One region of the Kitasatospora sp. NPDC127121 genome, then DNA from elsewhere that is predicted to be linked to it. Evidence: riboswitches for the same ligand, from Rfam matches in the RefSeq annotation. Region 1 holds a riboswitch; each other region holds the start of a gene.
The links. Region 1 has a riboswitch for cobalamin ahead of ACFVHI_RS20990 (prenyltransferase/squalene oxidase repeat-containing protein). Riboswitches for the same ligand answer to the same signal wherever they lie in the genome.
Positions count from the first base shown of each region.

Region 2: it holds a riboswitch for cobalamin, as region 1 does, so the genes downstream of both, ACFVHI_RS23580 (HoxN/HupN/NixA family nickel/cobalt transporter) here and ACFVHI_RS20990 (prenyltransferase/squalene oxidase repeat-containing protein) in region 1, are expected to answer to the same signal.
Region 3: it holds a riboswitch for cobalamin, as region 1 does, so the genes downstream of both, ACFVHI_RS06035 (cobalamin biosynthesis protein) here and ACFVHI_RS20990 (prenyltransferase/squalene oxidase repeat-containing protein) in region 1, are expected to answer to the same signal.
Region 4: it holds a riboswitch for cobalamin, as region 1 does, so the genes downstream of both, ACFVHI_RS24825 (ribonucleoside-diphosphate reductase subunit alpha) here and ACFVHI_RS20990 (prenyltransferase/squalene oxidase repeat-containing protein) in region 1, are expected to answer to the same signal.

Region 1 is NZ_JBHXTQ010000041.1:31,366-35,567, forward strand. Features, by position in the region: gene ACFVHI_RS20990 (prenyltransferase/squalene oxidase repeat-containing protein) at 1-1,938, opposite strand, end outside; cobalamin riboswitch at 2,042-2,185, opposite strand; cobalamin riboswitch at 2,263-2,339, shown strand; gene ACFVHI_RS20995 (hypothetical protein) at 2,548-3,924, shown strand; gene ACFVHI_RS21000 (SMI1/KNR4 family protein) at 4,086-4,202, shown strand, end outside.
Region 2 is NZ_JBHXTQ010000050.1:15,654-19,855, reverse strand. Features, by position in the region: gene ACFVHI_RS23600 (CobW family GTP-binding protein) at 1-218, opposite strand, end outside; gene rpsN (30S ribosomal protein S14) at 224-529, opposite strand; gene rpmB (50S ribosomal protein L28) at 529-765, opposite strand; gene rpmG (50S ribosomal protein L33) at 923-1,087, shown strand; partial or broken gene ACFVHI_RS23580 (HoxN/HupN/NixA family nickel/cobalt transporter) at 1,244-2,347, opposite strand; cobalamin riboswitch at 2,377-2,591, opposite strand; gene ACFVHI_RS23575 (metalloregulator ArsR/SmtB family transcription factor) at 2,673-3,056, shown strand; gene ACFVHI_RS23570 (Fpg/Nei family DNA glycosylase) at 3,110-3,919, opposite strand; gene ACFVHI_RS23565 (AAA family ATPase) at 4,000-4,202, opposite strand, start outside.
Region 3 is NZ_JBHXTQ010000006.1:85,300-89,501, forward strand. Features, by position in the region: gene ACFVHI_RS06030 (cobyric acid synthase) at 1-1,126, opposite strand, end outside; gene ACFVHI_RS06035 (cobalamin biosynthesis protein) at 1,123-2,091, opposite strand; cobalamin riboswitch at 2,199-2,331, opposite strand; gene ACFVHI_RS06040 (alpha/beta hydrolase family protein) at 2,682-3,794, shown strand; gene ACFVHI_RS06045 (hypothetical protein) at 4,141-4,202, shown strand, end outside.
Region 4 is NZ_JBHXTQ010000055.1:15,576-19,777, reverse strand. Features, by position in the region: gene ACFVHI_RS24830 (ribonucleotide-diphosphate reductase subunit beta) at 1-230, opposite strand, end outside; gene ACFVHI_RS24825 (ribonucleoside-diphosphate reductase subunit alpha) at 251-2,674, opposite strand; cobalamin riboswitch at 2,866-3,008, opposite strand; gene ACFVHI_RS24820 (hypothetical protein) at 3,430-4,202, shown strand, end outside.

The DNA.
Region 1 (4,202 bases):
GGCCAGGGCGGCGATCAGGTCGTGGCCGCCGAAGGCGCGCGGGTTGCGGCCGACCGCCTCGGCGAGCAGCGCCTCCTTTCCGATCGAGCCGCCGCCTGCGTACTCGGTGCCGATGCCGGTCCAGTCGTTGACGGTGCGCTCACTGGCGTCCTTGCCCGGCTGGTCCAGGAAGTCGACGATCCTGCGCAGCGCGGCGTCGTCGGTGCCGGTGGCCGCGAGGGCGTAGGCGCCGTCGATGGTGAGGCCGAAGTCGGCGAAGGCCGGGAAGCCCTCGTAGTAGCGGCCGTTGATCAGGCGGGACGGGTCGGTGAGGTAGACGCTGCCCTTGGCGGCGTCGGGGGTTCTTCCGGCAGGCTTCGTGGTGGCGGGCGTCGTCGGCGGCGTGCCGGCGTCCGGGTTGTGCCGAACGCTGGTGAGGTCGGTGCCGGTCAGGGCCAGGATCGCCTGCTCGGTGGCGGCCGGGTCCGGGTCGGTGGTCGACGCGTCGGGGCCGAAGCCGCCGTCCGTACCCTGCCGGGCGGCGAGCCAGGCCGTGGCGGCGGCCCGGCGGGTGTCCTGTCCGGTGGCCTTGAACGCCTGGGCCGCGCTCGCGGTGCTGATGGTGTCGCCGGGGGCGCCGAGGTACGGGAGCAGGGATCCGTCGGCCTGCTGTCCGGCCGCGAGCTGGTCCGAAGCCTTCTTCGCCGCCGTCTCGTACCCGGGGGCCGTACGCAGGGCGAGGACTGCGAGGCCGGTGGTGAGCGGGTCGGACTCGCAGTGCTCGCCGGCGACGATCATCGATCCGGCCACCCCGCCGTCGGCGCACTGGAGCGCCGTGAAGCGGGCGAGCGCCGGGGCGGGTGGCGTGACGCCGGCGCGTTGGAGGGCGATGACGCCGAGGGACTGGACCCAGGGCGAGGCCGCGCCGAGGAAGTCCCCGGCGGCGGTGCACTTGCCGTTCTCCCCCGCCGCCGTGCAGACGTGGCCGGTGAGCGCGGCGATCAGGTCCCGGCCGCCGAAGGCCCGGGGATCGCCGCCGGTGCTCTCGGCGACGAGGGCCAGCAGTGCGGCGGCCCTCGCATCGGGCCGGCCGGCCGGTCCGTCGGGGTACAGGAAGGCGTCGGTGTGGGCGGCGAGGAAGGCGGTCGTCCTGCGCAGCGCCGGGTCCTGCGTGCCGGCGGCGGCGAGGGCGATGGCGGTGAGGGCGGTCCGGGGGTAGTCCGGCCCCTCGACGGCCCAGTTCTCCATGTGGTCGCCGCCGACGAGTTGGCGGGCCAGCCAGGCCACAGCGGCCGCCGGGTCACCGGCGGTGGACGGCCCGGTCGGTGTCGGGGTCGCCGAGGGCGACGGCGAGGCGGATGGCGAGGCGGACGGCGAAGCCGACGAACCGCCGCTCTTCGCTCTCACGGAGTCCGGGGTGAAGCCCGGTGCCCCGCTGGTACCGCCGATGTCGGTGCCGCCGTACACCCAGGCCTCGACCTCGCCGGGCTTGGGCTTCTGCGTCCCGGCGCCGAACCGGCTGTAGGACCAGGCCTGTTGGCCGGGTTCGGCGATCCAGTACGACCAGTACGCGGTGGCCTGCGGGGTGTTGACGCAGGGTTCCTCGGCCGGCGTCGGGTACTGGGTGCCGCTGTTGAAGGTCCCGGTTCCGAGTCGGCAGATGAAGGCGGGCCCGTCGTGCTCGGTTCCGGCGGTGGTGAAGCCGGCGGCGCGCAGCAGGTTCATCCCGGTCGTGGGGTGGGCGTCGCAGCCCCGGACGACGCCGCCGCCCCAGTGGGTGAAGTCGACGGCGACGATCGCGCCCGTCGTCGCCGTGCACTGCTCGATCGGGTCGGCGGCCGCGGTGCCGGGGCGCCCGAACAGGACGCTTCCGCAGGCGGCGACCGCGACAGCACCGGCGACCACCACGGACGCGAGGTCCCGGTTCCTGTGACGTGTGCGACTGCTGCTGACCCTCACGACGACTCCCTGGTCGGTCGACGCAGGACGCAACGGCGCAGCCGACGGTCTCCTGGGCAGGGACCGTCCGGACCGCGTCGTAGTCCGCGACGACGCAAGTGCTCTGTGAACAGGCCCCCGGTCCAGGCATTCCGGCTCACCCACCACAGGTGGGTCCACGGTTGCGGGTCAGCGCCGGAGTTGGACCGGCTTCCCCTGAATGCCGAGGGCAAAAAATCGGTTCATCAGACCACGGCGGTCGAACGGGAGTCAACGGGTCGTCATATCGATCACATCACCTCGTCGGCCGGTGCGCCGTGCGGTAGCGTCCGCGGTGGCCGAGCGGGGGAACCCGGTGCGAATCCGGGGCTGACGCGCAGCGGTGTGGGGTGGCCATCGTGCCGCCCTGAGCCCGAATGCCCGCCCGGCCACGCACCATGGCGAAAGCCGGCCCACGCGATCCGGGCGGCGACCGCTCCGGCAGTCGCGCGCCCTCCAACGGACGCCGGAACTCCGGGGCAGGGTCGGCGCCCGCCACCCCAAGGAGCCTGTCCCGTGTCCCTCCTCGCCCCCTCGCGGACCACCCCCTCTCGGACCACCCCCTCCCGCGCCGCCTCCGCCGCCTCCGCCATCACCGTCGCCCTGACGGCCGGCGCACTCCTGCTCTCCGCCGTCCCCGCCCACGCGACGGCCAGCCCGACCCAGATAGCCACCTCGAAGAGCACCGGCGTCACCTACCTGAAGTCGCTCCAGGCCGCCGACGGCAGCTACGTCACCGGCGGCGGGCTCTCCAACGAGTGGGCGTTCAGCGCACTCGCGGCCGCCGGCACGGCCGCCGCCGACGTCACCCCCGGCGGCGACCCCACCAAGAACGCCCGCCTGGTGTACCGCAACCAGCTCGCCGCCCCCGGCTGGCCGAGCGCCTCGCCGGTCGTCACGGACTACGAGCGCGGCATCCTCAACGCCTACGCCGCCGGCATCGACCCCGCCCGGGTCGGCCCGGGCCGCAACCTCGTCGCCGACCTCGCCGCCTACTGGCAGACCGCCGAACCCGGCTACTACGGCCCGTCCGCCAACTTCAACGGCACCGTCTTCGGCCTCCTCGCCCTCGCGGGCGCCAAGACCCAGGCCGGCAGCCCCCGCGTCCCGCAGCCGCTGCTCGACGCCTCCGTCACGGCGGTGCGCGCCAACCAGCACAACGACGGCGGCTGGAACTTCAGCAAGGCCGCGGGCGACCCGAACGCCCTCGCCCAGGGCAGCGACATCGACATGACCGGTGCCGCCATGGCCTCGCTCTGCACCGGGGGCGTCCCCGCCACCGACCCGGCGATCGTCGCCGCCAAGAACTTCCTCAAGGGCAAGCTCACCGCCTCCGGCGCCTTCAACGCCATGTTCGGCGTCAACACCGACTCCAACGGCTGGGCCGTCTCCGGCCTCAACGCCTGCGGCATCAACCCCCAGGGCGCCGACTTCACCAGCGGCACCGGCAAGAGCCCCGTCGACTTCCTGATCGCCCAGCAGTTCAAGCCCGGCGGCGGCTTCAAGTACCTGCCCACCGACACCACCCCCTCCCCCTACGCCTCCGTCGACGGCCTGCGCGCCGTCGCCGGCGCCGGCTTCACCGCCACCCCGCCGGCCCCGACCACCGCCGGCGAGCCCGCCTGGGCCGCCGCCACCACCTTCGTCCCCGGCACCGCCGCCAAGCTCGCGCTGGTCATCGACGACGGCACCGGCGCGCTCAAGGTCTGCGCCGTCACCCTCACCCCGACCGGCACCACCGCGACCCTCGGCGACGTCCTCGACTCCGCCGCATCCGCGACCCCCGCCGGCTGCGTCACCGCCGTCACCCCGTCCTCCGGCACCGGCGCCGTCACCGCGATCAACGGCACCGCCAACAGCGGCTCCTCCACCTGGAAGGTCAGCCTGGACGGCGCCACCGCCACCACCGCCACCCGGGCCACCACCGTCCACCTCGGCGACACCGTCTCGCTCCGCTACGGCAACTGATCCGAAGGTCCCGGTCGTCCTGGACGCCGGGGACGAGCTTCGAACCGTTGAGATCGAGCGGGGCCCGTCAGCCGGCGGTCTTCCGGTCGGGTCAGTGGCTTGTCGGAGCCGTCGCCTAAAGTGCAGCTTCTGACGACGGGCGGCCGGAGAGGGGTCAGGTAATGACCGAGGCATGGGACCGACTGCGGGCGATCATGGGCGAGCCGGTGTACACCCCGGCGCGGGTGCCGTGGGAGCTGGCACCGGCCGAGCTCGGGGTCCAACTGCCGTCGGACTAC
Region 2 (4,202 bases), on a different contig from region 1:
CAGCAGGGGCAGTCGTTCACCAGTGGGACGTCGGCGGCGTCGAACCCGCCTCCCGCGTCGCGCAGTTCACGGTGGACGACACCCTGCGAGGCCTCCCGCAGGTCATGGTGGAGGACCACTGCGTCCACCGCGGCCGCGGCCAACTCCCGGACGGCGGCGCGGCGTTCGGCGGCATGCAGTCCTGCGACGACCACCACGGGCAGCTTGATCCCGTCCACGCCGCTCACCAGCTGGCCTTGCGGACGCCGGGCAGGTGGCCGGCGTGGGCGTGGACGCGGAGGTTGACCCGGGAGAGGCCGAAGGCCCGCAGGTAGCCGCGGGGGCGGCCGTCGACGGCGTCGCGGTTGCGGATCCGGGTGGCGCTGGCGTCGCGGGGCTGGCGGGCGAGTTCGGCCTGGGCGGCGGCGCGTTCGGCGGGGGCGGTGCCGGGGTGGGCGATGATCCGCTTGAGCTCGGCGCGGCGCTCGGCGTACCGGGCCACGACGGCGCGGCGCTGCTCGTTCCTGGCGATCTTGCTCTGCTTGGCCATCAGACCTTCCCCCCTCGGGCGCGGATGCGGGCGACGGCGGCCTCGATGCCGATCGTGTCGATGGTGCGGATGCCCTTGGCGCTGAGGGTGAGCCGGACGTACCGGCCCTCGCCGGGCAGCCAGTAGCGCTTGTGCTGGATGTTGGGGTCGAAGCGGCGGCGGGTGCGGCGGTGCGAGTGCGAGATCGCGTTGCCGAATCCGGGCTTGCGGCCGGTGAGTTGGCAGCGGGCGGACATGGGTGCTCCCTGACGTCCGGGAATGGGCAGGACGGAGCTCACGTTACACCAGATGAAAATGACTTCCATTTCGGTGTACGGTTTCGCCCCGGCCCCGAACGCCCCGCCAACCCGCCAACCCGCCAACCCGCCAACCCGCCAACCCGGGAGGACACCCATGGCCCGTAGTGAACTGCGCCCCGTCATCAAGCTCCGCTCCACCGCCGGCACCGGCTACACGTACGTGACCCGCAAGAACCGCCGCAACGACCCGGACCGGATGGTCCTGCGCAAGTACGACCCGATCGCGCGCCGGCACGTCGACTTCCGCGAAGAGCGCTGAACCCCGCCCGCCCGAACTGAACCCCGCACCGACGAAACGCCGACCGGCAGCGACCCGTACCGCCCCGCAGCGACGAAACGGCGCCTCCCCCGGGATCCCGGGGGAGGCGCCGTCGCGGGTGGCAGCCGGCGCCGCGCGCCGCCCGCCCAACACGGCGGCCGCCCAGCACATATCCACCCCCGCCCCCGTACAGTTGGCGGTCGCCGCGGCCCAGACCACCACGAACAGCCCGGCGATCGCGTAGCCGACGTTGTCCAGCGAGATGCCCGCGATCCAGCCGGTGACCGGGTCGGTCAGATCGAGCTTCTCGTGCAGCACGCCGACCAGCTCGATGGTGCCGATGACGAAGGCCACCGCGATCGACAGCCCGGTGATCGTCAGGTTGTAGTAGACCTTCCGGACCGGGTTGGCGAAGGCCCACTGGTACGCGAAGTTCATGAACGTCCCGTCCAGGGTGTCGAACAGGCTCATCCCGGCCGCGAACAGCAGCGGCAGGCAGACGATCGCGTACCAGGGCAGCCCGGCCGCCGCGCCCGACCCGGCCATCACCATCAGGGTGACCTCGGTCGCGGTGTCGAAGCCCAGCCCCAGCACCATGCCCACCGGGAACATCTGCCCGGGCCGGGTGATCGAGCGGGTCGCCCGGTTCAGCACCCGGGCCATGAAGCCGCGCGAGTTGAGGTGCTCCTCCAGCTGCGCCTCGTCGTACGACCCGGCCCGCATCGCCCGGAACACCTTGAGGATGCCGAGCAGCGCGGCCAGGTTGAGCGCGCCGATCAGGTAGAGGAACGCGCCGGAGGCCGTCGTGCCGACCATCCCGAGCCACTTGTGGGTGGTCGAGTCGTCGTCCATCAGCGTGCTGGCCAGCTGCGCGCCGCCCGCCACCAGGGCGGCCATCAGCACCACCATCGAGGAGTGCCCGAGGGCGAACCAGAAGCCGACCGAGACCGGCCGCTTGCCGTCCGCCATCAGTTTGCGGGTGGTGTTGTCGATCACCGCGATGTGGTCGGCGTCGAAGGCGTGCCGCATGCCGAGGGTGTACGCGGTGATCCCCAGGCCCACGCCGAAGACCTGGGTGCCGACCGCGTAGTTGTGGGGCGCGACCAGGAAGATGAGCGTCCCGAACGCCACCACGTGCATGGCCAGGATCACCCCCATCAGCCCGGCCGTGCGAACGGTGTCCTCGCGCTTCCAGCGGAACGTGGGCAGCACGGACGGTGTCGCCGGCGCCTCGGCGGCGGCGGTTTCGGGCAGGGTCATTCGGGTCACGCTCCAGCACCTCGTGGAAACACTTCGTGAGATGCCGTGGCCGGTCTCCTGGCTTACGGGGGTCCCGTACCCGCCTTCCCAGGTGCGCGAGGCTCCCAGTGGCGTCGTGGGTACGGACGTCTCTCCATCGTCGACGATCACGATGGCCCGATCACAGTGGCGAGGGCCGCTCCGGACTGGGACCCCTGAGGATCCGTCACCGGTCTTCCCGAGCACCACGGCGGGGAACACCGTAGGGGCCAGGACCCACCCTTGCAAGGCTGCGCACCTGCGCAGGTGTCCAGGATCACAGGCCCCCTCCTGCAACAATGTGCGCATGCATCTCGTACCGGCCGACCGCGCGGGCCACCGCACCATCGACGGACACCGGGTCTGCGAGGCCATCGCCGCGATCGGCGACCCCGCGCACGTCCGCACCTGGGCCGAGCGGTTCTCCCTGCTCGCCGACCCCGGGCGGCTCGCCCTCCTGCTCGCCCTCCACCGGGCCGGCCCGCTCGCCGTCTCCGACCTCGCCGTCGCCACCGGCATGCGCGACCCCGCCGTGTCCCAGGCCCTGCGACTGCTCCGCACCGCGGGCGTGGTCACCGGGGACAAGGACGGGCGGGTCGTGCGCTACCGGCTCGTGGACGAGGCCATGCGCCCCCTCCTCGACGCGTGCGCCGCCGCCGAACACCACGAGCCCACCGCGGCCGTCGGCTGACCGGCCCCCCGGAGGACACGCCGGGGGGCCGGCCGGAGCAACCGCGGACCCGGTCAGGCCGCCTGGCAGGTGGGGCACCAGAAGAGGTTGCGCGCGGCGTGCTGCTCCGCCCGGACGTCGGTGCCGCAGACCAGGCAGGGCATCGCGGCCCGCCGGTAGACGTACACCTCGCCGCCGTGGTCGTCGACGCGCGGCGGGCGGCCCATCGCCTCGGGGGTGTGCTCGGGCCGGACGGTGTCGATCCGGCCCGCGCCGACGCCCTCGTGCATCAGGGCGACCAGGTCGGCCCAGATCGCGTCCCACTCGCCCCGGGTGAGGTCGCGGCCGGCGCGGTGCGGGTTGATCCCGTGGCGGAACAGCACCTCGGCCCGGTAGACGTTGCCCACCCCGGCCAGCACCTTCTGGTCCATCAGCAGCGCGGCGACGGTCGTACGGCTCGCCGATATCCGGCGCCAGGCGGCCTGCGGATCGGCGTCGGCGCGCAGCGGGTCGGGGCCCAGCCGGGCGGCGACGGCGGCCTTCTCCGCGCCGGTGACCAGCGCGCAGGTGTTGGGGCCGCGCAGGTCGGCGTAGCCGTCGTCGTTGGCCAGCCGCAGCCGGACCAGGCCGACCGGCTCGGGCGCGGGCCCGGTGCCGAAGGCGAAGCCGCCGTAGAGGCCGAGGTGGACGTGCACCCAGCCGCCCTCCTCGAAGCCGAGGAACAGGTGCTTGCCGACGGCTTCGGCCGCGGTGAGCAGCTGCCCGTCGATGGCCTTGGCCTCGTCGGCGAACCGGCCCTGCGGGCTGGACACCTCGACCGGGCGGCCGCCGAAGGCCTTCCGGTTCTCGGCGGCGAGGCGGTGGATGATGTGGCCTTCCGGCACGGGCGTCAGCTCCCCCGGGGTGGTTCGACAGGACCCGCACATCATCGCAGTCGGCACCGACAGCGCCGGATCGTCGCAGGTCAGCGGACCGGCATGCCCATCAGCCGGGCCAGGATGACGCGGTCCAGCTCGGCGGCGGTGCCGGCCACGTCCAGGTACGAGTTGTCGATGATCGGCAGCCCGGAGTTGTACCAGCCGGCCATCCGGCCGTGGATCCGCGCCACCTCCTCGTCACCGAGCCGCCGGGTACCGCCGCGCCGGGCGTTGCGGTGCAGCACGGAGT
Region 3 (4,202 bases), on a different contig from region 1:
CCTTCTCGGCGCCGAACCGCACGTGCGTCGGCAGCAGGCCCAGGCCCTCGACCGAGCCGGCCCCGGACTCCACCTCGTCCTCGATCCCGCGCGCCAGCATCTGGTAGCCGCCGCACACCCCGAGGACCGGCAGCCCGGCCGCCGTCCGCGCCTTCAGCGCCGGCTCCAGGCCGCGTTCGCGCAGCCAGGCCAGGTCGGCCACGGTGGCCCGGGTGCCGGGCAGCACCACCAGGTCGGCGTCGGCCAGTTCCTCCGGCCGGGTCACCCAGCGCACCAGCACGCCGGGCTCCTGCGCCAGGGCGTCCAGGTCGGTGAAGTTCGACAGCCGGGGGAAGCGCACCACGGCCACCCGCAGTACGTCCGCCCCGAGCGGGCCGCGGCCGTCGACCCGGTCCACCACCGTGGACAGGTCCAGCGAGTCCTCGGCGTCCAGCCACAGGCCCGGCAGCATCGGCAGGGTGCCGAGCACCGGACGGCCGGTCAGCCCGTGCAGCATGTCCAGGCCGGGCGCCAGCAGCCGCGCGTCGCCGCGGAACTTGTTGACGAACCAGCCCGCCACGTGCCGCTGGTCCTGCGCCGACAGCAGCGCCAGCGTCCCGTACATCGCCGCGAAGACGCCGCCGCGGTCGATGTCCCCGACCACCACCACCGGCAGCCCGGCGGCCGTCGCCAGGCCCATGTTGGCGATGTCCCGGTCCCGCAGGTTGATCTCGGCGGGCGAACCGGCGCCCTCGCAGACCACCACCTCGTAGCGGCGGCGCAGATCCGCCAGGCACTCCAACGACCGTTCCAGCAGGACGGGCTTGCGCTCGCGGTAGTCCAGCGCGCCCACCTCGGCGACCGGCCGGCCCAGCAGCACCACCTGGCTGCGGCCGTCCGCGCCCGGTTTCAGCAGCACCGGGTTCATCGCCGCCTCCGGCTCCACCCGGGCCGCCTGCGCCTGCATCGCCTGCGCCCGGCCGATCTCGGCGCCGTCGGCGGTGACGAAGGAGTTCAGCGACATGTTCTGCGCCTTGAACGGCGCGACCCGCACCCCCTGCCGGGCCAGCCAGCGGCAGATGCCCGCGGTCACCACACTCTTGCCCGCGTCCGAGGTCGTCCCGGCGACCAGCAGTGCGTTGCTCATGCCCTTCCCCTCCACCGTGTCGTCAGCAAGCGCAGCGCGACGTGCCCCGCGACCGTCGTACCCAGGGCCAGCGCGCCCACCCGCCGGGAGAGCACGCAGGCCCGCTCGATGTCGTCCACCGTCACCGGGCGCAACTCCGCGCCCAGCACCGGCCGGTGCTCCACCCGCTCCCCGTACTGGAGGGTCCCGCCCAGCCGGACGCCCACCGCGCCCGCGAAGGCCGCCTCCGCCTGGCCCGCGTTCGGGCTCGGGTGCGCCGAACCGTCCCGCCGCCAGACCCGCCAGGCCGTTTTCGGCTGCGGCGCGGCGGCCACCGTGAGCAGCGCCGTCAGCCGGGCGCCCGGCCAGCCCGCCACGTCGTCGAGCCGGGCCGAGGCCCAGCCGAACCGGGCGTACCGCGGCGAGCGGTGGCCGACCATCGCGTCCAGCGTGTTCACCGCGCGGAACGCCAGCAGCCCCGGCGTGCCCGCCAGCGTGCCCCAGACCAGCGCGTTCACCACGGCGTCCGCCGTGTTCTCGGCCACCGACTCGACCACCGCGCGGGCGATCTGCGGCCCGTCCAGCGCGCTCGGATCCCGCCCGCACAGGTGCGGCAGCCGTTCCCGCGCGGCCGTCAGGTCGCCCGTGGCCAGCGACCGGCCGATGGTGCGCGCCTCCCGGGTCAGCGAGGTGCCGCCCAGCACCGTCCAGGTCGCGGCGGCCGCCAGCGCGGCCCGGCCCAGCGGACGCCGGCCCACCGTACGGTCCAGGGCCACCGCGCCGGCCGCGACCGCGCCCACGCACATCGCCGTGTACCCGGCGCCGGCCACCCGGTCGTCCTGCCACACCCGCCGCTCCAGCCGGGTCGCCGCGCCGCCGAAGACGGCCACCGGGTGGCCGCGCCGGGGGTCGGCGAAGCGGGCGTCCGCGGCGAAGCCCGCGGCGGCGCCGAGCGCGAACGCGGCGGCGCGGGTCAGCGGGCGCACGGCGGGTTCGGCGGAAGGCCGCGTCGGGTCCGGCGGGTCGGGGCAGCCTGCATCGCGTGCGTGTCCTCACTCAGGGTCCGCGCCCTGGATCGACGTACCGGGGGCGAGAGTCTCCTGGCTTCCGGGTCGGACGCACCCCCGGGCCTTCCAGCGGCTTCTGACGGTCCGCCGTGGCAATGTTCCGAGCGTGCTCCCCGGTGACAGTGGCGGGACCGCGCCGGACTCGCACCGGCTTCCTCTGCATGCCTCCGTTTGGCCCCAGGATCCCATCACGCGGCCGAACCGGGAGTCAACCGAGGTCACGGAGGGGTTGGTCACACCTCGGAGCCCTGTCGCCGGTGCCGTTCTCGCCCGCCCGAGGCCCGCCCCGCCCGACGCCCCGCCCGCCCGAGGCCCGCCCCGCCCGACGCCCCGCCCGCCTGACGCCCGCCCTGCCCGACGCCCCGCCGTACCCCGGACGGCCCAGCCCGGTGGCCGCCCGCGCGGCCCCCCGGTGAACTGGTGCCCGAACACCGTCCGAGCAGCGCCCGGACACCGCCCGGACACCGTCCGGTCCAAGACCAGCCAAGACCAGCAGAGCGGGGAGCGATATGCGTTGGGGAACCGCGGCCGTCGTGGCGGCCGCCGTCGTCGGCGCCGGGGCCGCCGTCCTGGTGATCGGCCGTCGGGCCTCCGAACGGCTGGTCCACCCGGCGAGCGCCGTCCGGGAGTCGGGCCCCGTCCTGGTGCGGAGCCTCGCCGCGGGCCGGATCACCTTCAACCGCCGCCCCGAGAGCCTGCGCCCCGGCCGATGGGCCGTGGAGTGGGACGACCACGGCCACGCCGTCGTCGAGGACGTCCTGCACAGCGACGAGAACGGTGTCACCCGCCGCCTCGTCCGCGCCGACCGGGGCACCCTCACTCCCGGCACCGAGGTCCGCTTCACCCCCCGCGTCCACCTCGGCGACCCCACGGAGGCGCTCGGCCTCCCCTTCACCGACATCGCCGCCGACGGCGAACTCGGCGCGCTCCCCGCCTGGCGCCTCGACGGCAAACGCGGCACCTGGGTGATCCTCGTCCACGGCCCCGGCGCCGACCGGCAGCAGACCCTCCCGGTCCTCCCCGTCCTCGACCGCCTCGCCCTGCCCGCCCTCGCCGTCACCTACCGGGGCGACCAGGGCGCCCCCGCCTCGCCGGACGGGCTCGGCCACTTCGGCGAGACCGAGTGGCGCGACGTCGAGTCGGCGGTCCGGCTCGCCCTCGACAGCGGCGCCGGCCGGGTCATCCTGTACGGCTGGTCCCTCGGCGCCACTATGGCCCTCCAGACGGCCTCCCGCTCCGCCTGGGCCCATGCCATCAGCGGCCTCGTCCTGGACTCGCCGGTCCTCGACCTGCCCGCCACCGCCCGCCGCGGCGCCGCCCGGGCCGGCTACACCGGCGCCGCCGCCGAGCTCGGCGCCCTCGCCGCCGAGGGCCGCACCGGCGTCGACCTCGCCGACTTCAGCCGCATCGCCGAGGGCGCCGACCTGCGTGTCCCCACCCTCCTCCTGCACAGCCCCGACGATCAGGTCGCCCCGTTCCGCGCCGCCGAGCGCCTCGCTGCCGCCCGCCCCGGCGTGGTCAGCCTCCGGCCTTTCCCGGGCGCCGACCACGCCACCCTCTGGAACTCGGCCCCCACCCACTACACCGAACTCCTCCGCCGCTGGCTCACCCCCCTTCTCTGAACCCAGCCCCCCCCGCACGAGAAGTCACACCGACAGGGCCTCTGTACGAAACCCGGACCTCACCCGTCAGCCACGGAGTGTGACCGGTCGGGCGGGTAGCGCGACCGCCGCCGCAAGGGTTGAGCCGGGATGGCATGCCCCCGCCACCTGTTTCCGGCCAGGCGGTTTGCCTCTGTTGCCCGATTGTTGCCCGATCTTGGGGAGGCGCCGTCGACGGCCGCCCGTCCGTACAGCCAACCGGATGTGACAGAAGGCCGGTACAAGGGGAAGACTGCTCGACGTGACGTCTCGGAATCCGCGCGACCGTGATGCCCCGCTCCCTCCGACGATCGGTACTGGTGCGACGGTGACCCGTCTCCCCGGTACGGCCCACCGGCCCGCCGCCGGCAAGCCGGGCGGGGCCGGGGT
Region 4 (4,202 bases), on a different contig from region 1:
CTCAGCACCACGTTGTTGGAGACGATCGAGTCCCCGGTGGCGAAGAAGGCGACCAGGCGGCCGATGAGGTGGCGCTCGCCCTCGCTGAGCTTGGCCAGGTCGGCGACGTCGGAGTGCAGGTCCACCTCCTCGACGGTCCAGGTGTTCTTGATCGCGTCCCGGTACCGGTCGTAGAACGACGGGTAGCGCATCGGGCGCAGGGTCAGCTCGAAGCCGGGGTCGAGCAGCATCTTCTCGCGGTCGGGGGTGCTCACTGGCAGGCCTCGCAGGACTCGGGGTTCTCCAGGGAGCAGGCCAGCGCGGCCTCCTCCTCCGGGGTGAGGGTCGGGGTGTTCACCGGCACGGGCGCGGACGCGGACGCGGGCGCGGCGGCGCGGGCGGCACCGGAGGCGGCCTGGGCGATCCGGGTCGCCGGGCGCGAGCGCAGGTAGTAGGTGGTCTTGAGACCGACCTTCCACGCGTAGGCGTACATCGAGCTGAGCTTGCCGATGGTCGGCGCCGCCATGAACAGGTTCAGCGACTGGCTCTGGTCGAGGTACGGCATGCGGGCCGCGGCCAGGTCGATCAGCGCGCGCTGGGGCAGCTCCCAGGCGGTGCGGTAGAGCGAGCGGACCTCGGCGGGCAGCCAGCCCAGCTCCTGGACGGAGCCGTTGGCCTCGCGCAGGGCGTCGCGGGTCTGCTGGTCCCAGACGCCGAGCTCCTTGAGCTCGCGCACCAGGTACGGGTTGACCTGGAGGAACTCGCCGGACAGCGTCTCGCGCTTGAACAGGTTGGAGACCTGCGGCTCGATGCACTCGTAGACGCCGGCGATGGACGCGATGGTCGCGGTCGGCGCGATGGCCAGCAGCAGCGAGTTGCGCAGGCCGGTCTCGGCGATGCGGGCGCGCAGCGCGGTCCAGCGGTCGGCCCACTGCGGGGCGGCCGTCGGGAAGTGGTCGATGTGCAGTTCGCCGCGGGCGGCGCGGGTCTCGCCGTAGGCCTCGTGGCGGCCCAGCTGCTCGGCCAGGTCGGCGGAGCGCTCGTACGCGGTGAGCATGATGCGCTCGGCGATGAGGGTGGAGAGCCGCGCGGCCTCGGCGGAGTCGAAGTCGATCCGCAGCTTGAAGAAGACGTCCTGGAGGCCCATCACGCCGAGGCCGACCGGGCGCCAGCGGGAGTTGGAGGTGCCGGCCTCGGTGGTCGGGTAGAAGTTGATGTCCACCACGCGGTCGAGGAACGTCACGGCGGTGCGGACGGTGGCGTCGAGGCGCTCCCAGTCCATGGCGCCGAGCAGGTCGTCGACGGAGGCCCCGGGGGCGACGTGGGCGCCGAGGTTGACCGAGCCGAGGTTGCAGACGGCGGTCTCGGAGTCGTCCGTGACCTCCAGGATCTCGGTGCACAGGTTCGAGGAGTGCACCGTGCGGCCGGGCAGCGCGGTCTGGTTGGCGGCGCGGTTGGAGGCGTCCTTGAAGGTCATCCAGCCGTTGCCGGTCTGCGCCAGGGTGCGCATCATCCGGGCGTACAGGGTCTGCGCGGGGATGGTGCGCACGGCCTTGCCGGCCAGCTCGGCCTTGCGGTAGGCCTCGTCGAAGTCGGAGCCCCACAGGTCGACGAGCTCGGGCACGTCGGCGGGGGAGAACAGCGACCAGTCCTCGTTGGCGTTGACCCGGCGCATGAACTCGTCCGGGATCCAGTGCGCCAGGTTGAGGTTGTGGGTGCGCCGCGCCTCCTCGCCGGTGTTGTCGCGGAGCTCCAGGAACTCCTCGATGTCGGCGTGCCAGGTCTCCAGGTAGACGCAGGCCGCGCCCTTGCGGCGGCCGCCCTGGTTGACGGCGGCGACCGAGGAGTCGAGGGTGCGCAGGAACGGGACGATGCCGTTGGACTTGCCGTTGGTGCCGCGGATCAGGCTGCCGCGCGAGCGGATGCGCGAGTAGGACAGGCCGATGCCGCCGGCGTGCTTGGACAGCCGGGCGATCTGCGCGTAGCGGTTGTAGATCGAGTCCAGGTTGTCCAGCGGGGAGTCGAGCAGGTAGCAGCTCGACATCTGCGGGTGCCGGGTGCCGGAGTTGAACAGGGTCGGCGAGGAGGTCAGGTACTCCAGCCGGCTCATCAGGCCGTACAGCTCGGCGACCTCGCGCACGGACTGCTCGCTGTCGCCGACCGCCAGGCCGCAGGCGACGCGGAGCAGGAAGTGCTGCGGGGTCTCGATGACCTTGCGGGTGATCGGGTGGCGCAGCAGGTAGCGGGACTGCACGGTGCGCAGGCCGAAGTACTCGAAGCGGTCGTCGCCGTGCGCGTCGATCAAGGCGTCCAGGGCGGCGGCGTGCTTGGCGACGAAGGCGGCGGTGGTGTCACCGATCAGGCCCTCGTCGTGGCCGACGGCGATCGAGGCGGCGAAGGAGCGCGAGCCCTGGCTGTTCGCCTCGTCGACGATCTCCAGGGCGAGCAGCCGGGCGGCCAGCTTCGAGTACTGGGGGTCCTCGGCGATCATCGACGCGGCGGCGTCCACGGCCAGCCCGCGCAGCTCGGCGAAGTCCGAGCCGGCGTGGCGGCCGCGCAGCGCGGCGGCGGCGACATGGCCGGGGTCCACCTGGGGGAGATCGACGCTGCGGTCGGTGAGCAGCCGAAGGAGCGCGCCGCCGGGGTCGGAGACCGTCGGGTCGGTGGAGGCGGGGCCGGTGCCCTGGGCGGGCAGGGTGGCTGAGGCAGCGGTGGTCAAGGCGCTCTCTCCTGGCGGCGATCGGCGGCGGTGATCGGGGGGTACCGGGCCGTTCGGGGCAGGGGAGCACGGCACGTACGCAGAAAGCGTCGCGCGACAGTGGCGTCCCCGGCCCGCCCGCGAGGCCCGGAAGGTAGTTCTCGTGCTGGCGCGGCCTCTGCGGGAGGGCCCGTGCGCACACCGTCGGCAGGTACTCGGACTCGCGGTGCGGCTGCTGGAGCCGCCCGCTCACCGCTGCGGGGCAGTCCCGGATTCGCACCGGGTTCCCCTGCATCGACAGCAGGATTGAGCATACATCTTGTGGTGTCTCTCTGATGCGACCCCACATGTAGTACGGCGCGGTGTGTCGGCGCGATAACCGGGGGTGCTGGGAGGGGGCGGGTCGTGGCCTTGGGGCGCCTCGGATCCGGGCTCCCGGGGCCCTGGTTCCGGGCTCCGGCGTCCTGGTTTCGATACGGAACGGTCACCGGGCGGACCGGCTGGCGGGGGCATGCCCTACGATCTGGGCGCATGAGCGAGCGAATCGCCGAGGGGCGCGTTTCGCGAAGCGATCATCGAGCGAAGCGAGGGGGCGCGTGAGCGACGGAACTGGCGCACCCGGGCAGGGTCCGCAGGGAACGCCTCCCACCGGGCCGGGGGACGCGCACGGTCAGCAGCCGCCGGTGGTGCCCGGTCCGGTGTTGCCGCCGAGCGGGGGCTTCGGGCCGCCGCCGGCCTCGTACGGACCTCCGGTGCCGCCCGCGCAGCCGGTGGCGCAGCCCGGTCCGCCGGGGCAGCCTCCGCTGCCGCAGCCGGGCCAACCGCGGCAGCAGCTGCCGCCGCAGTGGCAGCCGAACCCCCAGCCGCATCCCCAGGCGCATCCCCAAGGACACCCGCAGGCGCACCCGCAGCCGTACCCGCAGCCCCAGGCGCCGCAGCGCGCCGAGCCGAACTGGCAGGCGCTGGCGGACCGCAACGCGGCGGACGACAAGCGCCGCCGCCGGTTGCGGGCCCTCGGCGTGGCGGTCGCGGTCGTCCTGGTCGGCGGCCTGGTCGCGGGCGGGACGGTGCTGCTGACGAAGGGCGACGGCGACAAGCCGACCGCCGGGCCGACCGCCGGGCCGACCGCCTCGGCCTCCAACCGGCCGTCCTCCGCCGCGCCGAGTGCCGCACCGAGTGCCGCCCAGAGTGCCGCGCCAAGTGCCGCCGGCACCCCGGGCGGCGCGCCGGACGACCCGTCGAAGCCGATCTGGGAGGCCGCCACCGACCCGGCGCCGCAGGACGCGGGGGCGCTGTTCTCCGCACTCCAGGTGACGGTCAACGGCGCCACCTGGAACCGGACCTTCGTCTCGCTGGACTCGCCCTGCTGGGACGGGAACTCGACGACCGGCGGGCTCGGCAAGGTCCTCGGTGACCAGGGCTGCCAGAAGGTGCTCCGGGCGACCTACGTCTCCGGCGACAGCGCGGTGACCGTCGGCGTCGCGGTCTTCGACCATAAGATCCAGGCCGAGACCTCGATGAAGAG